Regions from separate parts of the Stenotrophomonas sp. 78350_Sma genome, predicted to be linked through region 3. Evidence: predicted binding sites of a transcription regulator. Region 3 holds the regulator's gene; each other region holds the start of a gene.
What was found. The regulator FliA, encoded in region 3, starts transcription of late flagellar genes. The targets are predictions, from matches to a motif close to TAAAGTTTNNCNNNCNNNGGCCGATAA.

Region 1 (9,645 bases), 2.3 Mb from region 3:
CGGGCGACTTCACCGTCTCGGTGGCCTCGGCCGAGGACTTCCTCGCTCGCCTCGAACGCCTGGAGCGCGATGGCCTGCCGCAGCACGAAGAGCGCTTCTTCGATCTGCTGCAGAACCAGAGCAAGAACAACCTGCTGGCCCTGCAGCGCCACAGCGCCGAGGCCCGCAAGTCGATCGGCCAGCGCCTGGACGAAGTGAACGCCAGCCTGGAACAGGTGCCGTTCAACCGCGGCACGTTGCTGACCATCGAACTGAACGACCGACGCCTGCCGGAAGTCGGCGAGTTCCACCTGCAGCTGCGCGAAGTGCTGTCGCAGCAGCAGACCGAGCAGCGTGAGCTGGCTGAATCGCAATTCACTGTGCTGCGGCAGCTGGTCAACCGCCTGGGCTCGCAGGAAGGCGAGGACAAGCGCTGGCGCGAGCTGGTGCTGGACGTGCGCATGCACGTGGAGTTCATCGGCGTCGAGCTGGATGCGGAAACGCGCCAGCAGGTCGAGATCTACCGCAGCGGCGCCGGCAAGTCCGGTGGCCAGCGCCAGAAGCTGGCCACCACCTGCCTGGCGGCCGCGCTGCGCTACCAGCTCGGCGGTGCCGACAGCCAGCTGCCCAGCTACGCCGCGGTTGTGCTCGACGAAGCCTTCGACAAGGCCGACAACGAGTTCACCGCACTGGCGATGAACATCTTCGACAACTTCGGCTTCCAGATGGTGGTTGCCACCCCGCTGAAGTCGGTGATGACGCTGGAACCGTTCATCGGCGGCGCCTGCTTCGTCGAGATCAGCGGCCGCCACGACTCGGGCGTGCTGCTGATCGAGTACGACGAAGAGGGCAAGCGCCTGAAGCTGCCGGAGCGCAGCCGTCAGCAGGCCAACGAACCGGAAGAAGCCGAGGCCTGAGCGCCTCGGTCCATCTACCTGTAGAGCCGAGCCATGCTCGGCTGCTCTTCGCGGCCGGACTCAGCGTGCCAACCAAGGTTGGCACCTACCTGGTCATCAAGCTCATTCACGCACCGCGGAACGTATCCCACGCCATCCGCGCGATCAGCACCACCACCAGCCCCACGAACAGCTTGCGGATGAACGGCGTACCGCCCTTCAGCGCCAACCGCGTGCCCACCACCGAGCCGATGATGTTGGCCGCCGCCATCGGCAGCGCGAACAGCCACAGGAGGTTGCCGGTCGGCACGAAGAACGAGATCGCCGCTACGTTGGTGGCCAGGTTCACCACCTTCGATGCCGCCGAGGCGCGCAGGAAATCCAGGCCGAAGAAGCGCACGAACAGGAAGATCAGGAAGCTGCCGGTGCCCGGCCCGAAGAAGCCGTCGTAGAAGCCGATCGCCGCACCGATGGCCAGCGCGATCGCCAGCTCACGCCGGCCGATGTCCTGCGGCCGGTGCAGCGCGCCGAAATCCTTCTTCCACAGCGTGTAGGCCAGCATCGCGATCAGCAGCACCAGCACCAGTGGGCGTACCGCGTCCTTGGGCAGCAGGCTTACCGCGGTGGCGCCGGCGAAGGAGAAGATGAAGGCCGTGCCTGCCGCGAACAGCACCGGCTTCCACGGGAAGCGCACGTTGCGCGCATAGCGCCAGGCGGCTGCTCCGGTGCCGAACATCGAGCTGAATTTGTTGGTACCGAACAGCATTGCCGGCGTCTGCTGCGGCAGCACGGTGAACAGGCCGGGTAACTGCACCAGCCCACCGCCACCGACGGCGGCATCGACCAGGCCGGCGATGAAGGCGATCACCACCAGCCACCACAACTCAGGGGGAACCAGTTCCAGCACGGCGATCAATCGATGTGGGGGCGCGACAGCATACGCCTGTCCTGCACCGGCTGACCCGTGCCCCGCGTGGATCAATCCGCACAACCCGGCGACAATGCCTGCATGAGCCGAAAATCCACCGACCCCTGCCCCTGCGGCCTTCCCGCCGATTACGCCGCCTGCTGTGGCCGTTTCCATGCCGGTGAGGCAGCACCCGATGCCGAGCGCCTGATGCGATCGCGCTACAGCGCCTATGTGCGGGGGCTGGCGGACTACCTGCGCCAGAGCTGGCACCCGGACACCCGTCCGGCCGAGCTGGCGTTGGATGATGCGCCGGGCCAGCGTACGCACTGGCTGGGCCTGACCGTGCACGAACACACGGCCACCGGTGCCGACAGCGCCGAAGTGCGCTTCACCGCCCGCTACCGCGTGGGTGGCGGCAGCGCGGTGAAGATGACAGAGCACAGCCGCTTCCTGCGTGTCGACGGCCGCTGGTACTACCTCGACGCCGTGTGAGCCTCAGCCGCCGCGCACCGCCAGCACGCGCTGGCCGGCATGCGCGCGGACCTGGTTGCGGCCGCCGTCCTTGGCTGCATACAGCGCCTGGTCGGCAGCCTTGATCACCGCTGCTGGCCGCTCATCCACGCGGCTGTCCGCCAGGCCGATGCTCACCGTCACCTGCACCGTCTGCCCGCTCCCGCCGCGTCCGCGTTGCTGGCGTCCCGTTTCATCGTCGCGGCTGCGGGTGCTGCGGTCGCGCAGCTGCATGCGGGTGTCCTCGATGGTCTGCCGCAGCGCCTCGACCGCATCCACGCAGGCCGCTGCGGGACGATCCAGGAACACCACCGCGAACTCCTCGCCGCCATAGCGGAACGCACGGCCACCATCTCCCACCCTCGCCAGCCGCGAGGCCACCAGGCGCAGCACATCGTCGCCGGTGTCGTGGCCGTGGGTGTCGTTGAACGATTTGAAGTGGTCCACGTCCACCATCGCGATGCTGTAGGTGCCGCGCGCCCGTTGCAGGGTCTCATTGAAGGCGCGGCGCCCCGGCAGGCCGGTCAGTTCATCGCGGAAGGCCATATGGAAGGACTCCTGCAGCATCGCGCCCAGCATCAGCAGCAAGGCCGCGCTGGCCAGCGCCGGCAGCAGCACCGGCTGCAGGAACACCCGCGGCAGCATCCACCACAGGCACAGCAGGGCCAGCAGCATTGCCGTGTGCAGCGGCCGCGGATGCCGCCAGGCCTGCCAGCCCAGCGCGGCGGTTGCCAGGAGGAACAGCAGGGCTGGCAGCTGTGCCAGCGCGTTCCAGTCGGCCGGAATCCAGCTCCAGTGGCGGTTGGACAGCAGATCGTGCATGCCCCGCGGTTGCTGCGTGGCCAGCAGCAGGAAGATCATCAGCGCGGTGCCACTGGCAACACCCCGCAGCAGCAGGTCGCGGCGGCGGCGGCCGCGCTCGGGCCACAACGCCAGGCCCGCGAACAGCAAGGGCAGCCAGGCCGAAATGGCATGGAAGCGCAGCGGTGTCAGCGTCGTGACATGGCCGTTGCGCAAATAGCCACCCACGTCCAGGTGCAGCAGGGCGAACATCACGGCCACCACCAGCATCAGGCAGAGCGTACGCACCTGGTGGTAGAGCAGCGCAAGGCCGGCGCCGAGGCAGGCCAGCAGCCAGGGCAGGATGCGTTGGGCCGGATTGGCCACGTCTTCGTTGCCCAGTGCCGCCCACAGCACCACGGCAACCAGCACGGCGGGCAGCACGAACAGGTAATGCGCAGGCTGGCGGAGCGGATGCAGGGGCAAGCAGGAATTCCAGCGCGGTGACGACGCGGCCGCAGCATTGCCGTTAGCGGCCTCTGCACCGGCTTCTTGAATGCGGGATGGTCACGCATGTGAACGGGTTGACGTCGAACCATGACATCGCACTCACCCTGTTGCGCAGATGCTGCCCGGATGGACAGCGCAGCCACCGCCGTCGCTGCCCCGCAGCGCGATCTCGCCCGCCAGTACGCACGTGTGCGGGACCGCAGCATGCAGTTGGCGGCCCCCCTCAGCGCCGAAGACGCCATGCTGCAGAGCATGGCCGATGCCAGCCCGAGTAAATGGCACCTGGCCCACACCACCTGGTTCTTCGAACGCTTCGTGCTGGCCGGCTTCCCACCTGCACCGGCGCATGACCCTGCCTGGGACTACCTGTTCAACAGCTACTACAAGAGCCTCGGCCCGGCCCATGCGCGGCCGCAGCGCGGGCTGCTGTCACGGCCCTCGCTGCAGCAGGTGCAGGACTACCGCCGCCAGATCGATGCGCAGGTACAGTCACGGCTGGACGCGGGTGATCTCGACGATCAGGCGCTGCAGCACCTGCAGCTGGGCCTGCAGCACGAACAGCAGCACCAGGAGCTGCTGCTCACCGACATCAAGCACGCGTTCTGGTGCAATCCATTGCAGCCGGCCTACCGCGACGACCTGCCAACCGTCCCCGGCACTGCCAGTGCACAGGGCTGGATCGAATCGCCCGAACGCATCATCACCATCGGTGCCGCAGCCTGGCCACGGCATGCCGCGTTCGCCTATGACAACGAATCGCCGCCGCATCGCGTGCTGCTGCCCTCCCATGCCCTGGCCGAGCGCCCGCTCAGCAACGCCGAGTACCGCGCCTTCATCGAGGCCGGAGGCTACCGCGAGCCACGCTGGTGGCTCAGCGAAGGCTGGGCACTGCGTGAAACCGAAGACTGGCAGCACCCGCTGTACTGGGACGACAGCCTGCAGCGCGAATACACCCTGGGCGGTTGGCGCGAGCTGGACCCGCATGCGCCGGTCTGCCATCTCAGCTACTTCGAGGCCGACGCCTGTGCCCGCTGGGCCGGGGCGCGCCTGCCCAGCGAGTTCGAGTGGGAGGCTGCGGCCGCGTCTCAGCCGGTGCGGGGCCACTTCGCCGATGACGATCACCTGCACCCACAGGCCGGGCAGGGCGGTGGACTGCGCCAGCTGTTCGGCGATGTATGGGAATGGACCCACAGCGCCTATGGCGCCTATCCGGGCTTCCAGCCCTTTGCCGGCAACCTCGGCGAATACAACGGCAAATTCATGTGTGGCCAATGGGTGCTGCGCGGCGGTAGCTGCGCCACGCCCCGTGGCCATGTGCGCGCCAGCTACCGCAACTTCTTCATGCCACCGGCGCGTTGGCAGTTCTCCGGCCTGCGCCTGGCCAGGGACCTCGCATGAGTACGGTGCACGACGCGCTGCAGGCATTGACCGATCTCACCCCCGGCCGCCAGCAGATCCTCACCGACGTGGTGGCCGGGTTGTCGCGCACACCGCGCCAGCTGCCGTCCAAGTACTTCTACGATGCACGTGGCTCGCGCCTGTTCGAACAGATCACCCAGACCCGCGAGTACTACCCCACGCGTACCGAGCTGGCCCTGCTTTCGCGGGTACTGCCAGACATCGCCCGCAGCGTCGGCCCGCACCTGCACGTGGTGGAACTGGGGAGTGGCAGCGGCCGCAAGACCGCGCTGCTGCTGGCCGCGCTGCGTGAACCGGTGGCCTATACACCCATCGAGATCTCGCGCGCCGCGCTGCTGTCCAGCATCGACCATCTCGCCCCGGCGCTGCCGGAGGTCGAGATGCTGCCGGTCTGTGCAGACTTCACCCGTCCCGTTGCCGTGCCCATGCCCGAACGCGAACCCGCGCGGCGGTTGCTGTTCTTCCCCGGGTCTACGTTGGGCAACTTTGAAGGCGAGGACGCGGTCGCCCTGCTGCGCGCGATGCGCCAGACCATGGGCCGTGATGGCCTGGCCCTGGTCGGCATCGACCTGCACAAGGAGCCAGCGTTGATCGAGGCGGCCTACAACGATGCACAGGGTGTCACCGCCGCCTTTACCCTCAATCTGCTGGCCCGCCTCAACCGCGAGATCGGCAGCGATTTCGATCTGGATGGCTTCCGCCATCGTGCCCGCTACAGCGTCGCGCGGCTGCGCATCGAGACCGATCTGGTCAGCCAGCGGGCACAGGACGTCCATCTGGATGGCCGCACCTTCCATTTCGAGGCCGACGAACCGATCCGCGTCGAATACAGCCACAAGTACACCGACGACAGCTTCGAAGCACTGCTGCAGCCGGCTGGCCTGCAGGTCATGCAGCGCTGGGATGCTGAAGGCCCGGCCTATGGCCTGCGCCTGTTGCGCGGCATATAGCCGCCGGCAGCCGGCGCCGCTTCAGGTTCGACGGCGACGCTGCGCCTAAGATGACCCTGCAACGGCAACACGGAGGACGCCATGCCCATTCTGACCACGCTCGGCCTGGCGGCCGCTCTTGCCTCGGCACCGACAGCGCCTGCCGTTCCTGCCGCCGGCATCGATCCGGCCTTCAGCCGCTGCCTGTCGGGCCTGCAGGCCACCGCTGCGACACAAGGCATCAGTCCCGACCGTTTCAACGAGATCACCGTCGGCCTCACACCCGACCCCAGCGTGCTCGGCCTGCTTGATGCACAGCCCGAATTCACTACGCCGATCTGGGACTACCTCGCCGCGCTGGTCGATCGCCAGCGCGTTGACGATGGGCGCGCCCTGCTGCTGCTGCACCGCGCCCTGCTCGATCGGGTGTCGGCGCAGTACGGCGTCGATCCGGCCACCATCGTCTCGGTCTGGGGCGTGGAGAGCGACTACGGCCGCGTGTTCGGCAAGCGCCCGTTGTTGCAGTCACTGGCCACGCTGTCCTGCGCCGGCCGTCGCCAACCCTTCTTCCGCGGTGAACTGCTGGCCCTGCTCAAGCTGATCGACCGCGGGGACCTGCAGGCCCAGGGGCTCACCGGTTCCTGGGCCGGTGCCTTCGGGCATACGCAGTTCATGCCCAGCACCTATGCACGCATCGCCGTGGACGGTGATGGCGATGGCCGCCGCGATCTGGTCGGCAGCATTCCCGATGCGCTGGCGTCCACCGCCAACTACCTCAAGCGCGCCGGCTGGCGCAGCGGCGAGCCGTGGGGCATGGAAGTGCGGATCCCGGCGGGTTTCAATGCCAGCCAGGCGGGGCGTACCCAGCGTCGCTCCCTGGCCGACTGGCGTGCGCAGGGCGTGACCGCGCTGGATGGCAGCGTGTTGGCTCCGGCCAACCTGCCGGCGGATGCGCGCGCCGCCCTGCTGCTGCCGGCCGGCAACAAGGGCCCGGCATTGCTGGTGTTCCGCAACTACGACGCGATCTACAGCTACAACGCCGCCGAAAGCTATGCGCTGGCGATCGCGACGCTGGCCGACCAGCTGCGTGGCGGCAACGGGTTGGCCACCGCCTGGCCGACCGATGACCCGGGCCTGGGCCGCGATGAGCGCCGCCAGCTGCAGACCCTGCTGCTGGCCCGTGGTCACGACATCGGTGCCGCCGACGGCATGATCGGCACCGCCACGCGTCGCGCGATCCAGGCCGAGCAGCAACGCCTTGGATGGGCCAATACGGATGGGCGCGCCGGACAACGCATCCTGCGCGCGCTGCAGGAAGAGGCGGCCGCTATCGCACCCGCTGGGCAGAAGGCCTTGCCGGCGGCACGTTGACCGCGACATCATCGCCGCGGTCTTGAAGGAGCGTCATCGCATGCAGTCGAATCCGGACATCAGCACCGGCCTGTATCACGGCCTGGAGGCCTGGCAGGTGCGAACCGCCAACGCCACGGCGGTCGTCAGTGTGTTTGGTGGCCAGCTGCTGTCGTTCATTCCCGATGGGCAGCCCGATCTGCTGTGGCTTTCGCCCACGCGCGCCGAGCTGCCCACGCCCATCCGCGGTGGCGTCCCGGTGTGCTGGCCGTGGTTCGGTCGGCAGGGCCAGAGCGCCGATGTACCGGCGCATGGCCTGGTGCGTACCGCGCGCTGGGAGCTTCTGCAGGCCAGCCAGCGCGATGATGGCGAGGTCGAGCTGCAGTTGGCGCCTGCGCCCAGCGCCGATCCCGGCCTGCGCCTGCAGATGCAGCTGCGCATCGGCCGCCAGCTGTGCCAGCAGCTGGTCACCGAGAACACCGGAACCTCGCCGGTGACCTTCACCCAGGCCCTGCACAGCTATTTCCGGGTGGGCGATGCCAAGCGGGTCGAGGTCGAGGGCCTTGATGGCCTGCAGTACCTGGACAAGTACGAGGACCCTGCGCAGCTGCGCCTGCAACAGGGACCGTGGTCATTGCGCGATCCACGTGATCCCGGTCGCAGCGATCGAATCTATACCGGTGCCGGCGGCCATTACGTGCTGCGTGATCCTGTCCTGCAGCGACGCATCGAGATCCGTAGTGAAGGCAGCCAGACCCTGGTTGTCTGGAATCCGGGCGCCGAAGCCGCGGCGGAAATGGCCGATGTGGGTGAAGGCTGGCGTGACTATGTGTGCCTGGAAGTGGCCAACGCCGGGCCAGAGCAGATTACCCTTGTGCCAGGCGCGCGCCATCAGCTGGTGCAGACCCTGGCCAGTTCCATGCTGTAAGCGCTGGCAGCAGTTCCAGTTTGTCGATGTGGATAGCAAGGATGGAAAACATGCAGGAAGCACAGTGGTGGTATGCCAACGGCAGGCAGAGCGAAGGACCGGTGGACCTGGCCGGTTTGCGTCGCCTGCAGCAGGACGGGACGGTGACTGCACGCACGCTGCTGTGGTGCGAAGGCATGCCCTCGTGGCGGCCGTTGGCGGAACTGGAACAGGCTTCCACCCCCCATCGAGGTGGCTCCGCTCCCGGATATCGACGCGGTCCCGGCGGTTGAGAGCATCGCGCCAAGTGCCGGCGACCCGTCCGATCCGTATCGTGCGCCTGCCGCTGCACCGGAGATGGCTGCGGCTGCCGGGCTGGAGGGTGAGATGGCCTTGTACGCCAGCGTGGTCGGCGGCAACTTCCCGATCTATCGCCAGCGCTGGCGGCTGGATCAGGGCATTGCCACGGGCAGTGGCACCTGGCATTGGCCGGCATTCCTGCTCGGCCTGATCTGGATGATGTACCGCAAGATGTACCGCCTGGCGGCGATGTGGGCCGGCCTGCTGCTGCTGATCAGCGTGGTGGAGACCTTGCTGGATGTGCCGGATGGCCTGTCGCTGGTCATCACCTTCGCGCTCGGCATCACCACCGGCATCTTTGGCAACAGCTGGTACCTGGCACACTGCCAGCGCCTGATTGCCCAGGCCCGTGCCGTCACCGGCGACGATGATGCACGGCTGCGCAGCGAGCTGGCCGCGCGTGGCGGCACCAGCGTGGTTGCCACACTGATCGCCATCGTCATCGCGGTGGTGCTGAGTACCGTTGGCGCCACACTGGCGGGGTAGGGCAGGTCAGCGGCTCTGACGGGGCCGCAGCACCAGCAGGCACACCGCACCGGCCACCAGGCCCCAGAACGCCGAGCCGATGCCGGCCAGCGTGACACCGGAGGCGGTGACCAGGAAGGTGACCAGTGCCGCCTCGCGGTCCCCTTCTACTGCCAGCGCACTGGCCAGGCTGTTGGCGATGGTGCCGAACAGCGCGATACCGGCCACGCAGGCCACCAGCTCCTTCGGGAAGGCGGCGAACAGTGCGGCCACGGTGGCACCGAACAGCCCGATGACAATGTAGAAGGCCCCGGCGGCCATGGCGGCGGTATAGCGCCGTGCCGGATCTTCGTGCGCATCACGGCCCATGCAGATCGCGGCGGTGATTGCCGCCAGGTTCAGCGCGTACGCACCGAACGGCGCCAGTAGTGTATTGACCACGCCGATCCAGCCGATCAGCGGCGACACCGGGGCGTCGTAGCCGGATGCCCGCATCACCGCCACGCCCGGAATGTTCTGCGAGGCCATGGTGACCACGAACAGGGGCAGGGCGATGCCGGCCACCGCAGTCCAGGACAGGGATGGGGTCACCCATTGCGGTACCGCCAGTTGCAGCTGCACCTGCTGTGC
Region 2 (9,645 bases), 890 kb from region 3:
CAAGCTGAAGCCGCAGATCTTCGCCTTCGGCCAGTACGACTTCCGCCGCCGCGACGAGATGCTGACCGATCCGGACTGGGCGTTCGGCATCGGCCTGAAGTACACCTTCCTGTCGCCGAACTCACGGCCGGCGCAGATCAGCGCCGCGCGTGCGCAGCAGGACCAGGCCGAAGCGGGCCTGCGCGAGGCTGAGAACCAGGTCGCACTGGGCGTGCGCAAGGCCTGGAACGAGCTGGAAACCGCGCGCCAGCAGTATGTGCTGCTCGACAGCAGCATCGCCCAGGCACAGGAAAACCTGCGCTTGCAGGAACTGGCGTTCCGCGAAGGCCAGGCGACTTCGCTGGATGTGATCGACGCGCGGCTCGGCCTGGGCGGCGCCCGTGTCGAGCGCGCGCAGGCCGCCTACCAATACGATATTGCGCTGGCACAGTTGCTGGAGGTCAGTGGACAGATGGACCGTTTCGAAGAGTTCCGGCGGCGTGCGGACGAGGTGATCGACCATGAGTGATGTGCTGCACGACGATGCGACGACGCCCCCGGCCAAGCGCCGTCTGGGCCCAATCCTGATAGTGGTGCTGCTGGTCGTGGTGGTGCTTGGCCTGTGGCTGGCCTGGCGCAGCCCGGCCGACCAGATCCAGGGCATGGCCGATGCGGACACCATCAACGTGGCCGCCAAGATCACCGCGCGCGTGGCCGAACTGAAGGTGCGCGAGGGCGACCGCGTGCAGCCCGGGCAGGTGCTGTTCCTGCTCGACAGCCCGGAGGTAGCCGCCAAGGAACAGCAGGCCCACGGCGCATTGGCCGCCGCACAGGCGGTGGCCGACAAGGCCGACGAAGGCGCGCGCAGCGAAGATATCCGCGCCGCCGAAGCGAACTGGAAGCGGGCCGAAGCCGGCGCGACGCTGGCCGAAGCCACCTACCAGCGCGTGCAGAACCTGTTCAACGAAGGGGTGATGACCCGGCAGAAGCGCGATGAAGCGCATGCCCAGGCCACCAGCTCGCGCGAACTGGCGCGTGCCGCCCGCGCGCAGTACGACATGGCATTGGCAGGCGCACGCGAGCAGGACAAGCGCGCCGCGCAGGGCCAGGTGCAGCAGGCGCAGGGCGCGGTGGCCGAAGTCAATGCCGCGCGTGTCGAAGTGGAAGGGCGCGCGCCGGTCGCCGGCGAGATCAACAAGCGCATGGCTGACCCGGGCGAACTGGTGCCGGCCGGCTACCCGGTGTTCACCCTGGTCGACATCGACCGCATGTGGGTGGCGATGAACCTGCGCGAATCGCAGATGCAGGGCCTGAAGGTCGGCAGCAAGCTTCAGGGCAGCGTGCCGGCACTCGGCCTGGACGGCGAATTCGAGGTCTACTTCATCAACCCCGCCGGCGACTATGCAACCTGGCGTACCACCCGCCAGTCGTCCGGCTACGACGTCCGCAGCTTCGAGGTGCGGGTGCGCCCGGTACGCCGCATCGAGGGCTTCCGCCCCGGCATGAGCGTGCTGTTCGCATGGCCCCAGCACTGAGCCCCGGCCGCGGCGGCTTCGCCGCAAGCTGGCGGCGCGAGCTGCAGTCGCTGCGCGGCAACCGCGCCGACCTGCTGCTGGTCACCGTGCTGCCGCTGCTGATGCTGGCGGTGATGGCGTGGATGTTCACCCCATCGGTGATGCGCGACATCCCGATCGCCGTGGTCGACCTCGACCACAGCAGTGACAGCCGCCTGCTGCTGCGCATGCTCGATGCCAGCCCCGGCGTGCGCATCGCCAGCCAGCCGGTGGACCTGGAAGACGCCCGTTCGCAGCTGCGCCGCCTGGATGTGTTCGCCATCGTGCTGGTGCCGGGCGACGTCACCCGGCAAGCCCTGCGCGGCCGCCAGGGCACGCTGTTCGCCTATTACAACGCCACCTACATGACCACCGGCCAGTCGGCGGCGCGCGATATCGGCGACGCGGTCTCGGCATGGAACGCGCGCCTGCTGCGCGAGCGCATCGGCCTGCAGGTTGGCCCGGGCAAGCTGCGTGCGGCGCCGATCGCGGTGCAGTCGGACATCCTCTACAACCCGGCGCGCAGCTACGAATTGTTCCTGCTGCCGCTGATCTTCCCGGCAGTGCTGTCGCTGGTACTGGCGTTGGCAGTGGCCGGCAGCCTCGGCCGCGAGATCCGCGACGGCACCCTGCCCGCCTGGCTGGGTCGCACGCCGTGGTCGGCGATTGCCGGCAAGGTCGCGCCGTACATCCTGCTGTTTTCGCTGTATGGCGCGCTCGGCATCGGTTACCTGGCCTGGCTGCGCGGCGATGGTGTGGCCGGCAGCGTGCTCGTGCTGCTGCTCGCACAGCCACTGTTCTACCTGGCAACGGCCGCCTACGCGTTGTTCTTCGTCGGCGTCACCCGCGACATGGGTACCGCGCTGTCCGCGGTCGGCCTCAGCATCGGCACCGCACTGGCATTTTCCAGTGCCACCTTCCCGGTGCTGGATGGCCCCCTGTTCACCCGCATCTGGCATCAGCTGCTGCCACTCAGCGCCTACATCAAGCTGCAGACCCAGCAGCAGTTCATCGGTTCGCCACTGGAGGTTTCGATATGGCCGCTGACCACGCTGTTGTTGATGACGATGGTGGCCGGTGGCATCGGCGGCCTGCGCCTGATCGCCTTTGCGCGTACACCTGAAGCCGCGCAGCCAGCGGGAGCCGACGCATGAGTGCTCTCTGGCGTAGCCTGCGGCAGACGCTGATGGCAGTGCTGTGCGACCGCTATGCGATCGTGGTGATGGTCGGCGCGGTGATCCTGTACTCGTTCTTCTACCCGGCCGCGTATCGCCACCAGGTGGCGGGCAACCTGCCGGTGCTGGTGGTGGACGAAGACCACAGCGCGACCAGCCGCGAGCTGCTGCGAAAGCTCGATGCACTCCGCGTTGCACGCGTGGTCGGGCAACCGGCGGACATCGACAGTGCGCGCCAGCAGCTGGAAGCCGGCCACGCAGAAGGGATCGTGCTGATTCCGGCCAACCTGGAGCGCGACATCCTGCGCGGCCATCCGGCCAAGCTGGTGCTGCTCGGCAACGGCGCCTACCTGGGCCGTGCCAGCTGGGTACTGGGCAGCGTGGCCGATGCACTGGGCGCGTTCGGGCGTGAGGCGGTAGTCGGCCAGGCGGCCTTCATGGGCGCGCCGCAGGCACCGCCGGTCACCCTGGTGCAGCGCCCGCTGTACAACACGCAGGAAGGCTATGGCAGCGCCATCGTGCCCGGCGTGGCCGAGCTGATCGTGCACCAGACGCTGCTGATGGGCATCGGCGTCCTGCTCGGCGGCCGCCGCCTCGCGCTCGGCCGGCGCCTGCGCTTCGACCTGCCGACCCTGGCCGGCATGGCGATGGGCTTCGGCCTGATCGGCCTGTTCGGCCTGTTCTACTACGCCGGCTTCACCGCCTGGGTGCAGGACTATCCGCGCGGCGGCAACCCGCTGGGTCAGTTGTTGGGCGGCACGCTGTTCATCGCCGCCACGGTGGCGTTCGGCCTGTTCGTCGGCAGCTTCTTCCGCACCCGCGAACGCGCCTTCCAGTACATCATCGCCACCTCGATCCCGCTGTTCTTCCTGGCCAACCTGTCGTGGCCGGCAGTGATGACGCCGCCACCGCTGGTCTGGCTGGCGCAGCTGCTGCCGACCACCTCGGGCATCAACCTGATGGTGAGGCTGAACCAGATGGACGCCCGCCTGGCCGAAGTCAGCCACGAACTGATCACCCTCACCGTCCTGCTGCTGCTCTACGGCAGCCTCGCCACCTGGCGCCTCCTCGCCAAAAAGGGGACGGAGGGGATTAAGTCGTAAACGGCCGGTTGGGGGAATTGCGACTTAATCCCCTCCGTCCCTTTTTCCTGCAACGAAGAACGCCGGCGCGGGGCCGGCGTTCGGGTACTGCGGTGTGGAAGGGGAAACGAGGTATGGCTGTGAGCGATCAGCGGTAGACGCGTTCGCAGCGGCGTTCAACGACGCGGTCGCCGTTCTTCTGCTGGCTGTTGCCTTGGATCTGGCGACCGGCCGCACCACCGGCAACAGCACCGGCCACCGTAGCGAGCTTCTTGCCATTGCCGCCGCCCACCTGGTTGCCCAGCAGGCCGCCGATCACTGCGCCGGTAGCGGTACCCGTGATGCGGTTCGGATCGCGCGAGTTGCGCTGCACTTCCACGTTCTTGCAGACTACGCGGCTGCCGTCGTTGAACTTGCGTCCCTCATCGCGCGGCCCATACGTCTGCGCACCGGCCACCGACGAAGCCGCCAGCAGCGTGCCCAGCACAAGCAATCGGGTCGAGGTCTTCATGGCCATCTCCTGAGTTCCGGTATGGCGCAAGTGTCCTCCTGCGGTTGGCAACCGGAAGTGAAATGCGCGTGTCCGCCGCCTCATCGGCCATCGCGCGTTCAGGAAGAAAGTTGCGCCCATCGCGATCAGCCATCGCGATGGGCGCCGTCTCCCTGCCGGCACGCGCTGTTGCTAGAACTCTTCCCAACCACCCGCGTTGGCAGCCAACGTCGGCTCGATGCGCGGCGACAGCACCGCCGGGCGTCTCACTGGCGTGACCGAGGCGGCTACTGCAGCAAGCGCGCGCGGGACCGATACGGCTGCCGCGGCCGCACCGGTGCGGAACACCGACACCGCCTCGGTCAGCAGGTTGGCCTGCTCTTCCATGGACCGCGCTGCGGCGCTGGCTTCTTCCACCAGCGCCGCATTCTGCTGCGTGGTCTCGTCCATCTGCACCACCGCCTGGTTCACCTGTTCGATGCCCGAGCTCTGCTCCTGGGAAGCAGCAGAGATATCGGCCATGATGTCGGTCACGCGCTGCACCGAGGCCACGATCTCGCCCATCGTGGTGCCTGCCTGGCGGACCAGCACCGATCCATCGGCGACCTTGCCGACCGAATCCTCGATCAGGCCCTTGATCTCCTTGGCGGCAGCGGCCGAGCGCTGGGCGAGGGTACGCACTTCGCTGGCGACCACGGCGAAGCCGCGGCCCTGTTCACCGGCACGCGCAGCTTCCACTGCGGCATTCAGCGCCAGGATGTTGGTCTGGAAGGCGATGCCGTCGATGACCGAGATGATCTCGGCGATCTTCTTCGACGAGGCTTCGATGGCCGACATCGTGGTGACCACCTGGCCGACCACATCGCCGCCCTGCGAGGCGACACCGTGCGCGCCGATGGCGAGCTGGTTGGCCTGCCGTGCATGCTCGGCGTTCTGCTTCACGGTGGAGGTCAGCTCCTCCATCGACGCAGCCGTCTCTTCCAGGTTTGCCGCCTGCTGCTCGGTGCGCCGCGACAGATCGGTATTGCCCGAGGCAATCTCGCCTGCCGCCAGGTTGATGCTGGACGCGCTGGACTGGATACGGCCGACAATCTGCTTGAGCTGATCGACGGTGGCATTGCAGTCATCGCGCATGCGGGCAAACACGCCGTGGAAGTCGCCCTGCATGCGCACGGTGAGGTCACCGCGCGAAATCGCCTGCAGCAGGGTCGAGACCTGCACCAGGTTCTCGTCGGTGGTCTGCATCAGGCGATTGAGCCCGGCCACCATGTCGCGGAAATCATAGGCGAAGCGGTCTTCGTCGCCGCGCAGGCTGAAGTCGCCCGCCGCCGCTGCCGTCGCCAGCCGGCGGATCTCGCTGTTGATCGCCGACAGGCTGGTCTTGGTCTCGTCCATGGCCTGGGTGATCGCCGCCTTCTCGCCGGGCAGCGGATCCATGTCCACCGACAGGTCGCCTCGGGCGTAATGCTTCATCACTTCGATCAGCCGGTTCTGCACCTGCACGTGCGAGCCGACCAGCGCATTCGTCTCGTGCACCATGCGCCCGTAGTCGCCGGGGAAGGCACTCTCGTCCATGCGATAGCTGAGGCTGCCCGCATCGTGCTGGCGGGCCAGCTCGCCCTGCGCCGCCATCACCGACTGCAGCTGCGCCTGCATGCGCTGCATCGACCTGAGCAGCTGCGTCACCTCATCGTTACCAGACGCGTCGATGCTGTTGTCCAGCCGCCCGTTGGCGATGCCGTCGGCCAGCTTCACCGCACCTTCCAGCGGGCGGGTCAGGCTGCGGGTGATGGCCCACGCGGCCAGCGAGCCCAGTACCAGGCTCAACGCGCCGAACACGATCGACAACGTGCCGGTCCAGGATTCGGTTGAACGGTATTCCTCGCGGCTGCGCTCGGTCAGAGTCTCCTGATGCCGCAGGAGGGTCGAGATCGCTTCATTCCAGGCCGTCGCCAGGCCGTGCTCGGCCAACAACTCCTTGGCCGCACCGTCGAAATCACCGGCCTTCATGCGCTCGTGTAGATGCTGGGTGGAGGCGTCGGTGGCCTTGCGTGCCGCGTCGATTTTCGCCACCAGGGTATCGCCGGTGGCGTCGCGCGGAATCTTGATGTACTTGGCCCAGATACCGTCGTAGGTCTGCGACAGCTCCTGCGCCTTCTGATAATCCTTGTCGAAATCCTCGCCGCGCTTGATCACCATCAGCCGGCGGTGCATCAACACCGCGTTGTTGGTATCCAGCATGTCGTTCAACAGCCGCATCTTCACCATGTTGACGTCCACCACTTTCTCGAACTGGGCGGACTTCAGGTGATTTCCGTACAGCACCAGGCCAACGATGGCCACGATGAACAGCAGCAGCAGACCGAACCCGGCACCCAGCCGGGATCCCACTCGGAGGTTGCGTAAGGCGAGCATCTCAATTCCCTTGATCATGGCCGTACGATCGATGGCGGCGCAGGCAGGGGAAACTTTATGGTTCGATATTATTATATCGGTCTAAAACTCTGGAACTGTGCAGACAGGTGTGAAACCCGCCCGGAACGGCAAGCGCTATATCTTTCAGGAATATCGGAATGACGAGGGACTGGTGATTATCGTCACGCGCAGCTCACGAAACCGGCTGTGGGAACCGCATTTCGATGAATCAATGCAACAGAATGCATGTACCGTCCGAACATCGCACACATACCCGCATGAGACCCGCCTCTACAGTGGCCGGGTGAGCAACGTGCCCCCCTGAAGTTTCCATTGGATGCCACAGACATCCTCAGGAGCACACTGCCGCAGCGGCATCAGGCATTTCAGCTCCAGACGTCGCCTTCAGGTGACATCCAGACCAATCCAAACGGCGCATCCGAAAGGAACCAGAACCCGTGTTCATCGAGATCCGCCTAATCTCTGGCGGCCGGCCATGCGCGGCGAAGCGCACCCAACTGCCCATCAACATCCCCATCGGCGAAGACGCCTTGCGAAGCCAGCTTCAGCTTGCCTTCCATCATCAGCAACTTCAGCATCGAAAAGAACGCTTCCGTCTGCTGCTCGAAGGTGACGTCACGCCCCTCCAACTCAACGTTCATGTTGATCCACAGTGACCCCATGGAATAGCCATAGGAGTAATGAAGAACATTCCTGACAACCTCAGGCATCATTGCAGCGCGCTCCTCGGCAACGCCATCTCCATCAACAATGGAACGCCAGGAACAGCTCTCCCATGCGGAGGACGACATGTTCGCCCGCGAACTGGGCGAAACTCCCTCTGCTCATCGTGAATGGTCGCAAACCTTTCAGAGAACCAACCCACTCCCTCGCAGGACAGCGATCCCCGGCCTGAATCAGGCACCGGTGACAGCCAAGGGACCGCACTCATCGTCAGTGAAGAATCTGGTCTCCAGATCCTGAGCGGGCTCCATGCCACCGTATACGGTTCGCGATCCACTCAGCGTCTTCAATTCCAGAAAATGCCGTTGGAGTTCCGACATCGCGACACCGATATCCGCCCACTCCATATCGAATGACAGTTCGATGCTCACCATTCCTTCAAACCTGATGACACGAATCAACAGCATGGGAATATGAACAGCCGAGCCCAATCGGAAGCCCTTTACTTGTTGGGCCATGCATGAGCCATACGGAAACTCATGGAAACGTCCTGCAGAGTGCTCGCCAGCCGCGATGGGTTCGCCTTCCCACCCGGTCGACGAAACGGACTCAGCCATGCGGCCCATCTCCTCCAGCAGCGTGGACACATGAACCGATGGGACCGCCTCCATGACAATCTCAAACGCGTCACTCATCAATAGGCTCCTTGGGATGCCTCTTGCGGCCGATCGGGCGCAACCGCCCTGCGCTGGATAGCGGAGACATCCACCTTCAGACGGATAGTTCCTTCGCCAGCACTTCGCGGCTGGCGGCCATCTTCGCCCACTCACTCACGTGCATCAAAGCATCACCGGCGCTCATCCACGGAAATTGACTCCCAGAATGGAGCAATCGAATTCTCCTCAAGATACGTCTCAAGATCCCTGAACGGAGAAACGCCGATATCCATCAAAGAAAACCAGAAGGCATCACATTCGTCGCAGACAAATATCTGAACACCACTCTCCTTGACGTGAGCCTCAAGCATCTCACCTTGCTCACAACGTGGACAGATCACCAAGCACCTCACCGTACAGTGACACCCGAATTTTATTTTGCTGGCACCAGGTTCAACAATAGTTCTCGCGTTGTTCCCGCCAGCAAGGCTGATCACTCGCCCCGTTCGGCCGATGTGTGCTCCCGAATCTCCAGGCATCGCCGTTCCCTTCATTCTCCCGGTCTCGGCAACGAGAGAAATCAACCAGGCTCCATCCGCAACGAAAAAAACGGCATGCGTCGACGTTGCGGGGTTTGGAAGCGCATGTGTCATTGCATGCTTGACACGCTTTCCAGTCGTAGAACCGATTCCATGATCAAGGCCGCCCGGACTATTCCGGGTCCTGGTTCCTGTATTGAAGGCCAGCGGAGGGCCGCAGGCAACGCTACAGTGGCGCATGAAACTCGTCCTGCAGATCGAAGGCAGCGCCATCAATGACATCGCCAGCCTGTACGCGGAGATCAACCGCGTGTTCATGGCCGGCGAGGACTGGCAGCTCGGACCGAGCCTGGATGCTCTGGACGATCTGTTGCATGGCGGCTATGGCGCGTTGGCCGGCCAGGCGCAGGCCACGCTGATCTGGCGCGATATCGCCCACAGCCGCACGGCCCTGGGCGTGGAGACCACCCGCCAATGGCTGCAGGCCAAGCTCGACACACCGGGCAGCTTCAATACGCAGGCCATTGCCCGCCAGCTGGACACGCTGCAACGGGGCGAAGGCCCGACCTACTTCGAGATCGTGATGGAGATCTTCGCCAGCCACCGGCAGATCACCCTGGTTCCGGCCTGACTGCGTGCCCTGCACGGGGAGTGCCCGCCAACCGCAGCGGCGTCCACCGGCCCCAGCAGTTACCATGGACGGCCCTGTACCTGCTCCGCTGCCGCCGCCCTCCGGCGCGGCCGGACGCCCAGATCCACGAGTCCCATGTCCAAAGACAAGTCCGCCGAACACACCCCGCTGATGAAGCAGTTCTTCGCAGCCAAGTCCGACTACCCGGACCTGCTGCTGTTCTTCCGCATGGGCGACTTCTACGAGCTGTTCTACGACGACGCGCGCAAGGCCGCGCGCCTGCTCGACATCACCCTGACCCAGCGTGGCAGCTCCGGCGGCGCACCGATTCCGATGGCTGGCGTACCGGTGCATGCCTACGAGGGCTACCTGGCACGGCTGGTGGCGCTGGGCGAGTCGGTGGCGATCTGCGAGCAGATCGGCGACCCGGCGCTGGCCAAG
Region 3 (9,645 bases):
AACACGAGATGCAGGCATTCCTCGCTGCTCAGGCGGGCAGCGGCCTCCGGGTCGATCAGGCCCTTCTCGCGCGCCTTGGCACGCAGCTTCTCGGGGTCGATGCCGGCGCCATCGTCCTGCACCTCGATGCTGACGTAGTCACCTTCCTGCTGGGCGGACAGGCGCACATGGCCCATCCGCGGCTTGCCCTGTGCTTCACGCAGATCGGGCATTTCCACGCCGTGGTCGATGGCGTTGCGGACCAGGTGCACCAGCGGGTCGGCCAGCGCTTCGACCAGGTTGCGGTCGAGCTCGGTCTCGGCACCGACCAGCTCAAGGTCCACTTCCTTCTTCAGCGAGCGGGCGACGTCGCGGGCGACCTTGGGGAAGCGCGAGAACACTTTGCCCACCGGCTGCATGCGGGTACGCATCACCGCCGACTGCAGGCGCGCAGTGGCGATGTCCAGCGTCGATACGGCGCGATCCAGCTCCTCGTCGCGCAGGCGTGCACGGAGGGTCTTCAGGCGGTTGCGGGAAAGCACCAGTTCGCCGATCAGGTTGACGATCGCATCCAGGCGCTTGGTGTCCACGCGCACGGTGTGCTCGGCCTCGGCCATCGGCTTGGCCGCTGGCTTGGCTGCGGGCGCCGGGACAGGTGCCGGGCGCGGTGCTGCGGCGGGTGCCGCCGCGATGGCGGCAGCAGGCTTCGCGCCTGGCGCAGCACCGCCGTGCAGCTGGTCCAGCAGGGCTTCGAACTCGTCTTCGCTGATCAGGCCGTCGTCGGCCTTCTTCGCTGGCGCGACCGCGGTCGGCGCGTTGCCGCCGTGCAGCTGATCGAGCAGGGCCTCGAATTCGTCGTCGGTGATCAGATCGCTGCCGCCTGCCGCAGGCGCGGCCGCAGCGACCGGCGCGGTAGTGCCACCGTGCATGTCGAACTGCGCGATCAGGTCCGGCGGCGCATAGCCCGGCTCGGTACCGGAGGACACGGCGTCCAGCATCGACTGCAGGTAGTCCAGCGACTGCTGGGCGGCGTCGAAGTGGTGGGCCTGCAGTACCGCCTGCCCGGCACGCGCGATGCCCAGGGCTTCTTCAGCGGCGTGGCACAGCTCGACCATGGCGGTGACGCCAAGGAAGCCGGCGCCGCCCTTGAGCGTGTGGTAGCCGCGGAACACCGCGTTGAGTTGCTCGGTGTCCTGCGGTGCCTGCTCCAGCGACACCAGCTGTTCGCCCAGGCGATCCAGGATTTCCTGGGCCTCGATGATGAAATCGGCAGTGATGTCGTCGGATACCGCGCTCATGCTTACAGCCCCAGATCCGACAACAGGTCGTCGGCGTCGTTCTGCGAGACCGCGTGGCGGTCCAGTCCCTTCAGTGCCGGCCCGGCCAGTTCCGGATCGGTGCGATGCTGTTCCGGCGGCAGGCCAAGTGCGCCAAAGCCCTCGTGCACGCGGCGGACGATGCCGACCACGCGACGGATGATCTGCCCGGTCAGGTCCTGGTAGCTCTGGGTCAGGGCGATCTCGGTCAGGTTGTGGCGGATGCGCTCGAGCTGCGTGTCCTGGCCCGGCTGCAGGCCTTCGGCGCGCAGCTGTTCGGTCAGGCTGCGGCATTCCTCGGCCAGGTCCAGGGTGCGGTGCGTGGCCTGTTCGGTCATCGCCACCACGTGGTCAAGGCGTGCGCAGGCGTCGTCCAGCTCACCGGCCTCGCTGGGTACGGTCGGCAGTTCACCCAGTGCCTGTCCCAGCTCGCGGGCCAGCCGCGAGAGGCCGCTCATCATCGGCTGCGTACGCAGCGCGACCAGTCCGTCGATGCGTTGCCGCCAGGCGGCTTCGTCACCGGACTCCAGGGCGTCCAGGGCTTCCTGCAGGCGCAGGGCGAGGGCGTTCTTGTCGACCGTGGTATCCATCAGGCGCTGGCCGCCAGGCGTTCGAAGATCTTGCCGAGCTTCTCTTCCAGCGTCTGCGCGGTGAACGGCTTGATGATGTAGCCGTTCACGCCGTTCTGGGCGGCTTCGATGATCTGCTCGCGCTTGGCTTCGGCGGTGACCATCAGCACCGGCAGGGTCTTCAGCTTGGCATCGGCGCGGATCGCCTTCAGCAGTTCGATGCCGGTCATCACCGGCATGTTCCAGTCGGTGACCACGAAATCGAACGGCTGGCTCTGCAGCAGCGACAGCGCGGCATGCCCGTCCTCGGCTTCGGCGGTGTTGGTGAAGCCCAGATCGCCCAGCAGGTTCTTGACGATTCGACGCATGGTCGAGAAGTCGTCGACGATCAGGATGCGCATGTTCTTGTTCAAAGCAGAGTTCCTTTGTTGTTCATTCCGGGCGGCCGGGGGCAGCCGCCTCGGGCATGTTCATTCTTCCAGGCCGGCGTCGGCGGCCTCGAAGATTTTCAATCGGCCACGCAGGCGCAGTACCGCCTGGCCGTGGATCTGGCAGACCCGCGACTCGCTCACGCCGAGCACCGCGCCGATCTCCTTCAGGTTCAGTTCCTGCTCGTAATAGAGCGAGAGCACCAGCTGTTCGCGCTCGGGCAGGTGGCCGATGGCCTTGCCCAGTTCGCGGCCGAACTCGCCGCGCTCCAGCACCTGCTGCGGGGTCGGGCCGCCCTGGGCGACGGTGTCCAGCTCGCCCTGGTCCTCGATGCGCGACTCCAGGCTCAGCACCTGGCCGCGTGCGGCGTCTTCCATCAACCGCAGGTATTCGGGCAGCGGCATCTCCATCGCGGCGGCCACTTCGGTGGCGCTGGCGGCGCGGCCACTGCTCTGTTCCAGGCGGCGGATGGTGGCGGCGGCATCGCGGGCACGCCGGTGCACCGAGCGCGGCACCCAGTCGCCACGGCGGATCTCGTCGATCATCGAACCGCGGATGCGGATCGAGGCATAGGTTTCGAACGAGGCGCCCTGGTCGGCGTCGTAGCTGCGCGAGGCTTCGATCAGGCCCATCATGCCGGCCTGGATCAGGTCGTCCACTTCAACGCTGGCCGGCAACCGCGCAGCCAGGTGGTGGGCGATGCGCCGCACCAGGTCCGAGTGCTGGGCGATGACCTCGTTGGCCGCCGAGCGCTGGACCTCCCGGTACTGGGCTGCGCCTTTCATGCGGCCACCCCGCGCTGCTTGAGGATGCGCTCGAGGAAGAACTCGACGCCGCCACGCGGTTCGGTCGGCGCCTGCCAGCGTGCGGTGCGGCGCGCGATCTCGGTGATCGCCAGCGCGGCCGGGCTGGACGGATAGGCCTTCACCACCGGCTGCTGGCGCTGCACCGACAGGCGCAGCCAGTCATCCTGCGGCACGCAGCCCAGGTAGTTCAGCGAGACATCGGCGAGGAACTTCTCGCAGACGCGGGTCAGCTTTTCGTACAGCACGCGGCCCTCGTTCGGGTCGCGGACCATGTTGGCCACCACCTGGATGCGGTCCACGCCGCGCTCGCGCGAGAGCACCTTGATCAGCGCATAGGCGTCGGTGATCGAAGCCGGTTCGTCACAGACCACCACCACGGTGTCCTGCGCGGCCTGGCAGAAGGTCAGTACGCCGTCGGTGATGCCCGCGGCGGTGTCGACCACCATGATGTCCAGTTCACGTTCCAGCTCGGAGAACACGTTGACCAGGCCGACGTGCTCGGCCGGGGCCAGCTCGGCCATGTGCCGGCGGCCGGATGCGGCCGGCACCACCAGCACGCCGTTCGGGCCTTCGACGATGACGTCGTCCAGCGAGCAGCGACCGGCGACCAGGTCGGCCAGCGTAAAGGTGGGGTTCAGCCCCAGGATCACGTCGATGTTGGCCAGGCCAAGGTCGGCGTCCAGCAGCAGCGTGCGCTTGCCCATGCCGGCCAGTGCCACGGCCAGGTTCGCGGACACATTCGTCTTGCCCACGCCGCCCTTGCCGCCGGTCACGGCAATGGTGCGCACAGGGCCGAGCGGCTCGCTGCGGGTCGCCGACAGCGGGAAGGTCTTGGTCAGCTTGGCGTACTCACGCGACGGCATGGTTCAACTCCGGGTTGCAGGGCATATCGGCCGCTCGGCGCAAATCTTCAAGGCGAAGTACAAGATTGGCTGCACTGGCCCGGTGCAGGTCGTCCGGAACGTCCTGGCCATCGGTCACCCAGGTGATCGGCAGGGCGTGGTCCACGGCCACCGACAGGGCGTTGCCGAAGCGGCCGGTCTCGTCCAGCTTGCTCAGCACCAGGCCCTGCAGGTTGGCGGCGCCGAAGCGGCGGACCACCTCGTCCATGTCGCCGAAGCTGGTGTTGGCCGGCAGCACCAGCAGGGTGCGCACCTGGCGGGCGGCGCGCAGCCACTGCAGCTGGGCGGCCAGTGCGCGGTCGCGCGGGCCCAGCCCGGCGGTGTCGATCAGCACCAGCTTGTAGTCCTTCAGGCGTTCCAGCAGCTGGTCCAGGTCGGTGCCGCTGTTGGCTTCGTGCACGGCGATGCCGAGCTGGCGGCCGTAGCCGTACAGCTGCTCGCGGGCGCCGATGCGGGTGGTGTCGGTGGTCACCAGGGCGACGTCACGCGGCGCGTGTTTCTCGGCGAAGCGCGAGGCCAGCTTGGCGATGGTGGTGGTCTTGCCGGCGCCAGTCGGGCCGACCAGGGCGATCACGCCGCCTTCTTCCAGCGGGTCGACCGGGGCGATCGGCAGCTTGCGCGAGATCAGCCCCAGCATCAGGCCGCGACCACGGTGGGCTTCGGTCTCCAGCGGAATCTGCATGGCCACGTCGCGGGCCAGGCCGGCATCAAAGCCGTACTCGTCCATCAGGTCCAGCGCGGTGGCGCGTACCGGGCAGCCGCGCAGGCGCTCGTCGGTGAAGCGGTTCATCTCGCGCTCGATCACCTGGCGCATGCCGGCCACTTCCTGGCGCAGCTGGCGGATCTCGGCGTCGTCCTGGGCGACCACGGTCAGCGTCGGTGCCGGGGCCAGCACGGGGGCCGGACTGGCTTCGGCGACGGCTTCGAGCGCTGCCGGTTCGCTGGCGGCGATGTCAGGCTGGACATCGGCCATGGCAGCGCCCGGCAGCGGCGGCGGCTGCACGGCGGGGGGCACGCTTTCGTGATGCGTGTCGTGCGGCGGGTCGATCTGGAAGCGGGCGCGGTTGGCCGAAGCGGTGACGGCCGGGCCCGGTGCGACGATGGCCTCGGCGAACGGGGCGAAGATCTGTTCGGGCAGCGCCGGTTCGTTGACGGCGGCGCGCGCCAGGGTGGCTGCGAAGCCGGTGCTGCCGCGGGTCGGCACGATCTCGTCGGCGCTGTCCAGGGTGCGGCCGGTGGCACCCACGGCCGCACGGGCGAGGGCGGCCACGGCCGAGGTGGTGGCGGCCACCGGCTCCGGCGCCGGGGCAGCGCTGCGGCGGCGGGTCACCGCAGCGATCACAGCATCGGCGGCGGTACGCGGCTTGGGTGCCGGCGGAGGAGCGACGTCACGACGCGAGGCTTCCAGTGCACGCTGCACGGCGCTCTCGTCGTAGTTGGCGGCGGCGACGATCTCGATGCCTTCCTCGATCCGGCGGTTGGACAGGATCACGGCGTCAGGACCATGTTCCTTGCGCACCAGGTTCATGGCCGAGCGCATGTCGGCGGCGACGAATCGTTTGATTTTCATGCTGTGGTCACGGGACGAAGACGGCGGGGTGGCGGTCGGAGAACTCGGGTGGTCGGTGGTCTGCACGGTGCGGGTTCCCCTTGGTATCTGTCTGTTGCGTTGGTTCGAAAGTGGTGTCTGTTTTCTGGCGCATCGGCGGGCGGCGTCAGCTGATCGTTCCGACCAGCTTCAGGCGCTTGTCCTCCGGCACCTCGCTGTAGGCCAGGACCGACAGCGACGGAACGCTGTGGCGGACCAGGCGCGCCAGCGCGGCGCGCACCGGGCCCGGTACCAGCACGACCGCCGGCTCGTTTCGCGCTTCCTGCTTGCTGACACATTCGGCCAGGCTCTGGTGCAGTCGCTCCGCGAGTCCGGGTTCCAGCGCGGCGCCGTTGCCCTGCGTGGACTCCTGCAAGACACGTTCCAATTGCGGGTTGAGGGTGAACACCGGCAGCTCCGCCGACATTCCGGCGATCTCCTGCACGATGAAGCGGCCCAGTGCGGTGCGCACGGCAGCGGTCAGCACCGCCGGGTCCTGGCTGCTGGGCGCGTGTTCGACCAGTGCCTCGGCGATCTTGCGCAGCTGGCGGATCGGAATGCGCTCCACCAGCAGGTTCTGCAGCACGCGCACCACCGCCGACAGCGGCAGCGCCTTCGGCGTCAGATCTTCGACGAGCTTGGGCGCGCTCTTGGCCAGGTTGGCCAGCAGGTGCTGCACTTCCTCGTGGCCGAGCAGTTCCGGCGCGTGTTCGCGGATCAGGTGCGAGAGGTGGGTAGCGACCACCGTGGCCGGGTCGACCACGGTGTAGCCCAGCGTCTCGGCCTGGGCACGCTGGTGCGGCTGGATCCAGGTGGCATCCAGGCCGAACGCGGGGTCCTTGCCGGCGATGCCTTCCAGCGCGCCGAGGGCACTGCCGGGGTCCAGCGCCAGTTCGCGGTCCGGGTGGATCTCGGCGGTGGCCACTGGCACGCCATGCACCAGCACGCGGTAGCCGTTGGCCGGCAGTTCCAGGTTGTCGCGGATGTGCACCGAGGGAATCAGGAAGCCAACGTCCTGGGTCAGCTTGCGGCGCACGCCCTTGATGCGCGCCATCAGTTCGCCCCCCTGGTTGCTGTCCACCAGCGGGATCAGCCGGTAGCCGACCTCCAGGCCCAGCGGATCGACCGGGCGCAGCTCGTCCCAGCTCAGTTCGGCGGTCGGTGCCGGCGCGGCCGGGCGGCCCAGCGCATTGAGTGCGGCGGCATCGGTGCCGCCGGCCGCGGCGTCGGCGGCCGGAGCCTTGCCCTTGCGATAGACCTTCCAGGCGATGAAGCCGAGGATCGCGGACAGCGTCAGGAAAGCGACGTTGGGCATGCCCGGCACCAGGCCGACCACGCCGATGATGCCGGCGGTGATCGCCAGCGCCCGGTACTGGCCGAACACCTGGCCGGTCATGGCCTGGGCCATGTCCTGCGAACGCGAGGCGCGGGTGACCAGCATGGCCACGGCGCTGGAGACCAGCAGGGCCGGCAGCTGCGCCACCAGGCCGTCACCGATCGACAGCAGGGTGTAGGTGGCAGCGGCCTCGCCGAACGGCATGCCATGCTGCAGCACGCCCACGGCCAGGCCGCCGAGCATGTTGATGAACAGGATCAGGATGCCGGCGATGGCGTCGCCGCGGATGAATTTGCTGGCACCGTCCATCGCGCCGTAGAAGTCGGCTTCCTCGCGGACTTCCTCGCGGCGCAGCTTGGCTTCTTCACGCGTCAGCAAACCGGCGTTGAGGTCGGCGTCGATCGCCATCTGCTTGCCGGGCATGGCGTCCAGGATGAAGCGCGCGGTCACTTCAGAGACGCGGCCGGCACCCTTGGTGATCACCACGAAGTTGATGATGGTCAGGATCGCGAACACCACGATGCCGACCGCGTAGTTGCCGCCGATCACGAATTCGCCGAAGGCGGCGATGACCTTGCCCGCGGCGTCGTGGCCGTTCTGGCCGTTGAGCAGGATCACGCGGGTGGAGGCGACGTTCAGCGCCAGCCGCAGCATGGTGGTGATCAGCAGCACGATCGGGAAGATGGTGAAATCCAGCGGGCGCTTCACGTAGACCACCGCCAGCAGCACCATCAGCGAGATGGCGATGTTGAAGGTGAACAGCGCGTCGAGCACCGGCGCGGCCAGCGGCACCACGACCATGGCCAGCAGGGCCAGCACGATCAGCGGCGCGCCAAGGCCCTGGCGGATCATTTCCAGGGCGCGGCGGGTGTTGAATCCGGTGGAGGGCTGGGCGCTCACGGGCGGCCTCCCTTGCCGAATTCATCCACCTGGATGTGCGGGGCGTCCGGCATCGGGCCAGTGCGCCAGGCGCGCAGCTGGTAGACGTAGGACAGGACCTGGGCGACGGCCGAATACAGTCTCACGGGGATTTCCTTTCCGAGTTGGCCTTCCCGATACAAGGCGCGTGCCAAAGGCGGGGCAGAGACAATCGCGACCTTGTTGCCGTCGGCCACTTCACGGATGCGCAGGGCGGTCTCGTCCACGCCCAGGGCGACCACGGTCGGGGCGTTCATGGCCCCGCCTTCGTACTTCAGGGCCACCGCGTAGTGGGTGGGGTTGACCACCACCACGTCGGCGGTGGGCACTGCTTCCATCATCCGGCGGTTGGCCATCTGCTGCTGCAGCTGGCGGATGCGGCCCTTCACCTCCGGGCTGCCTTCGCTTTCCTTCATTTCCCGGCGCAGCTCTTCACGGGTCATCTTCAGCTTGCGCATCCAGTTCCAGCGCTGGTAAGGCGCGTCGATGGCGGCCAGTACCAGCATGGCGCCGGCAGTGGCCAGCAGCAGCCGCAGGGTGAAGCCGAGGCCGTCGGTGATGGCCGTTTCCAGTGGGTGGTGGATCAGCCCGCGCAGGGTGTCGAAGCCGGTCCAGACCACCAGCCCGGCGGCGACGCCGACGAAGGCCACGCGCAGCAGCGACTTGGTGAACTCGGCGATGGCCTCCGGGCCGTACAGGCGCTTGAGCCCGCTCATCGGGTTCATGCGGTTGAAGTCCGGCAGCATCGCTTTCTGCGACCAGCGCAGGCCACCCATCGCCAGCGGTGCGACGAAGCTGGCCAGCAGGCAGACCAGCACCAGCGGCGCGATCACCAGCATGAACTGCAGCAGCAGGTCGCCGAAGTGGCCGAACAGTTCCTTCGGGTTCTGCCGCAGGCTCTGTTCCGGGCTCAGCGCCTGCTTCATCCAGGCCGCGGCACCACGGCCGATCGAGCCGCTCATCGCCATTACCGCCAGCACGCCGGCGCCGAACACGGCGGCCGTGCCGAGCTCGCGCGAGCGCGGCAGGTTGCCCTGTTCACGGGCGTCGCGCAGGCGTTTTTCGGTAGGTTGTTCGGTCTTTTCGCCGGCGGATTCGTTCTCGGACATCACGGGGCACTACGGCAGGGGATGCCGGGGTGCGTGCAAGAACCGTTCCACGCATGGCGGGTGGCGCATCCACGCATGGCGTGGATCTGCAGGAGGGTGCCGCAAGAACCGTTCCGTGATGGCGGGCGGCGGCACGGGTGGCGCCGGGCCGTGCCCGGCGCAATCATCCGTCCGGCGTCACCGGCTGCAGCGGAATCGACACCATGCTGTCGCTGTGCCAGTCCACCCGCAGCGGCTCACCCGCATCGGCCACGCTCTCGTCGCTGACATCGCGGCCGGTGCCGTGGTTCACCTGGTGCATGGCGTCCTTCAGCACATCCACCTTCACCAGCAGGCGGCTGCCTGCAGCCAGGCGGCGGGCGACCATGCGCGTGCGGTCGAAGGGCAGGCGGGTCCATTGCCCGGGTTGCAGCAGCTGGCGCGTTGTCGGGTCGCGTACATGGCTGGCCCGGCCCATGTAGTAGGACAGCTGCATCCGACGTCCATCGGCGCGCAACTCGTACAGGGTGACGGTGAAATCGAAATCCCGCTTGTTGATCCGGACCTTCAGGTCGCCGGAGAAGCTGCCAACCATGTCCATGGGACGGGTGAACGGGGCGGAGACGAAGGACAGCGCGGTATCCACCTCGTCCCGCGCGGCGATGATCGGGAACGGGTAATAGCCATGCCGCATTTCATTGCGGTCGGCCAGGT

Region 1: a site for FliA is predicted at 3,605-3,631, ahead of ACZK4H_RS21745 (GGDEF domain-containing protein). Genes of this name have one in related genera too.
Region 2: a site for FliA is predicted at 6,726-6,752, ahead of ACZK4H_RS06325 (methyl-accepting chemotaxis protein). Genes of this name have one in related genera too.

Annotation. Positions count from the first base shown of each region.
Region 1 covers NZ_CM151182.1:4,730,974-4,740,618, reverse strand. Annotated here, with positions in the region: gene ACZK4H_RS21760 (ATP-binding protein) at 1-896, shown strand, start outside; gene ACZK4H_RS21755 (sulfite exporter TauE/SafE family protein) at 1,003-1,782, opposite strand; gene ACZK4H_RS21750 (YchJ family protein) at 1,885-2,277, shown strand; gene ACZK4H_RS21745 (GGDEF domain-containing protein) at 2,281-3,561, opposite strand; gene egtB (ergothioneine biosynthesis protein EgtB) at 3,712-4,983, shown strand; gene egtD (L-histidine N(alpha)-methyltransferase) at 4,980-5,954, shown strand; gene ACZK4H_RS21730 (lytic murein transglycosylase) at 6,036-7,304, shown strand; gene ACZK4H_RS21725 (D-hexose-6-phosphate mutarotase) at 7,345-8,211, shown strand; partial or broken gene ACZK4H_RS21720 (DUF2628 domain-containing protein) at 8,262-9,036, shown strand; gene ACZK4H_RS21715 (benzoate/H(+) symporter BenE family transporter) at 9,043-9,645, opposite strand, start outside.
Region 2 covers NZ_CM151182.1:1,367,351-1,376,995, reverse strand. Annotated here, with positions in the region: gene ACZK4H_RS06350 (TolC family protein) at 1-508, shown strand, start outside; gene ACZK4H_RS06345 (HlyD family secretion protein) at 501-1,514, shown strand; gene ACZK4H_RS06340 (ABC transporter permease) at 1,499-2,686, shown strand; gene ACZK4H_RS06335 (ABC transporter permease) at 2,683-3,810, shown strand; gene ACZK4H_RS06330 (glycine zipper 2TM domain-containing protein) at 3,938-4,306, opposite strand; gene ACZK4H_RS06325 (methyl-accepting chemotaxis protein) at 4,472-6,694, opposite strand; gene ACZK4H_RS06320 (hypothetical protein) at 7,171-7,506, opposite strand; gene ACZK4H_RS06315 (hypothetical protein) at 7,612-8,073, opposite strand; gene ACZK4H_RS06310 (TFIIB-type zinc ribbon-containing protein) at 8,226-8,618, opposite strand; gene ACZK4H_RS06305 (barstar family protein) at 8,812-9,204, shown strand; gene mutS (DNA mismatch repair protein MutS) at 9,340-9,645, shown strand, end outside.
Region 3 covers NZ_CM151182.1:2,259,205-2,268,849, forward strand. Annotated here, with positions in the region: gene ACZK4H_RS10500 (chemotaxis protein CheA) at 1-1,277, opposite strand, end outside; gene ACZK4H_RS10505 (protein phosphatase CheZ) at 1,280-1,885, opposite strand; gene cheY (chemotaxis response regulator CheY) at 1,885-2,277, opposite strand; gene ACZK4H_RS10515 (RNA polymerase sigma factor FliA) at 2,335-3,078, opposite strand; gene ACZK4H_RS10520 (MinD/ParA family ATP-binding protein) at 3,075-3,962, opposite strand; gene flhF (flagellar biosynthesis GTPase FlhF) at 3,949-5,571, opposite strand; gene flhA (flagellar biosynthesis protein FlhA) at 5,717-7,777, opposite strand; gene flhB (flagellar biosynthesis protein FlhB) at 7,822-8,952, opposite strand; gene ACZK4H_RS10540 (CocE/NonD family hydrolase) at 9,116-9,645, opposite strand, start outside.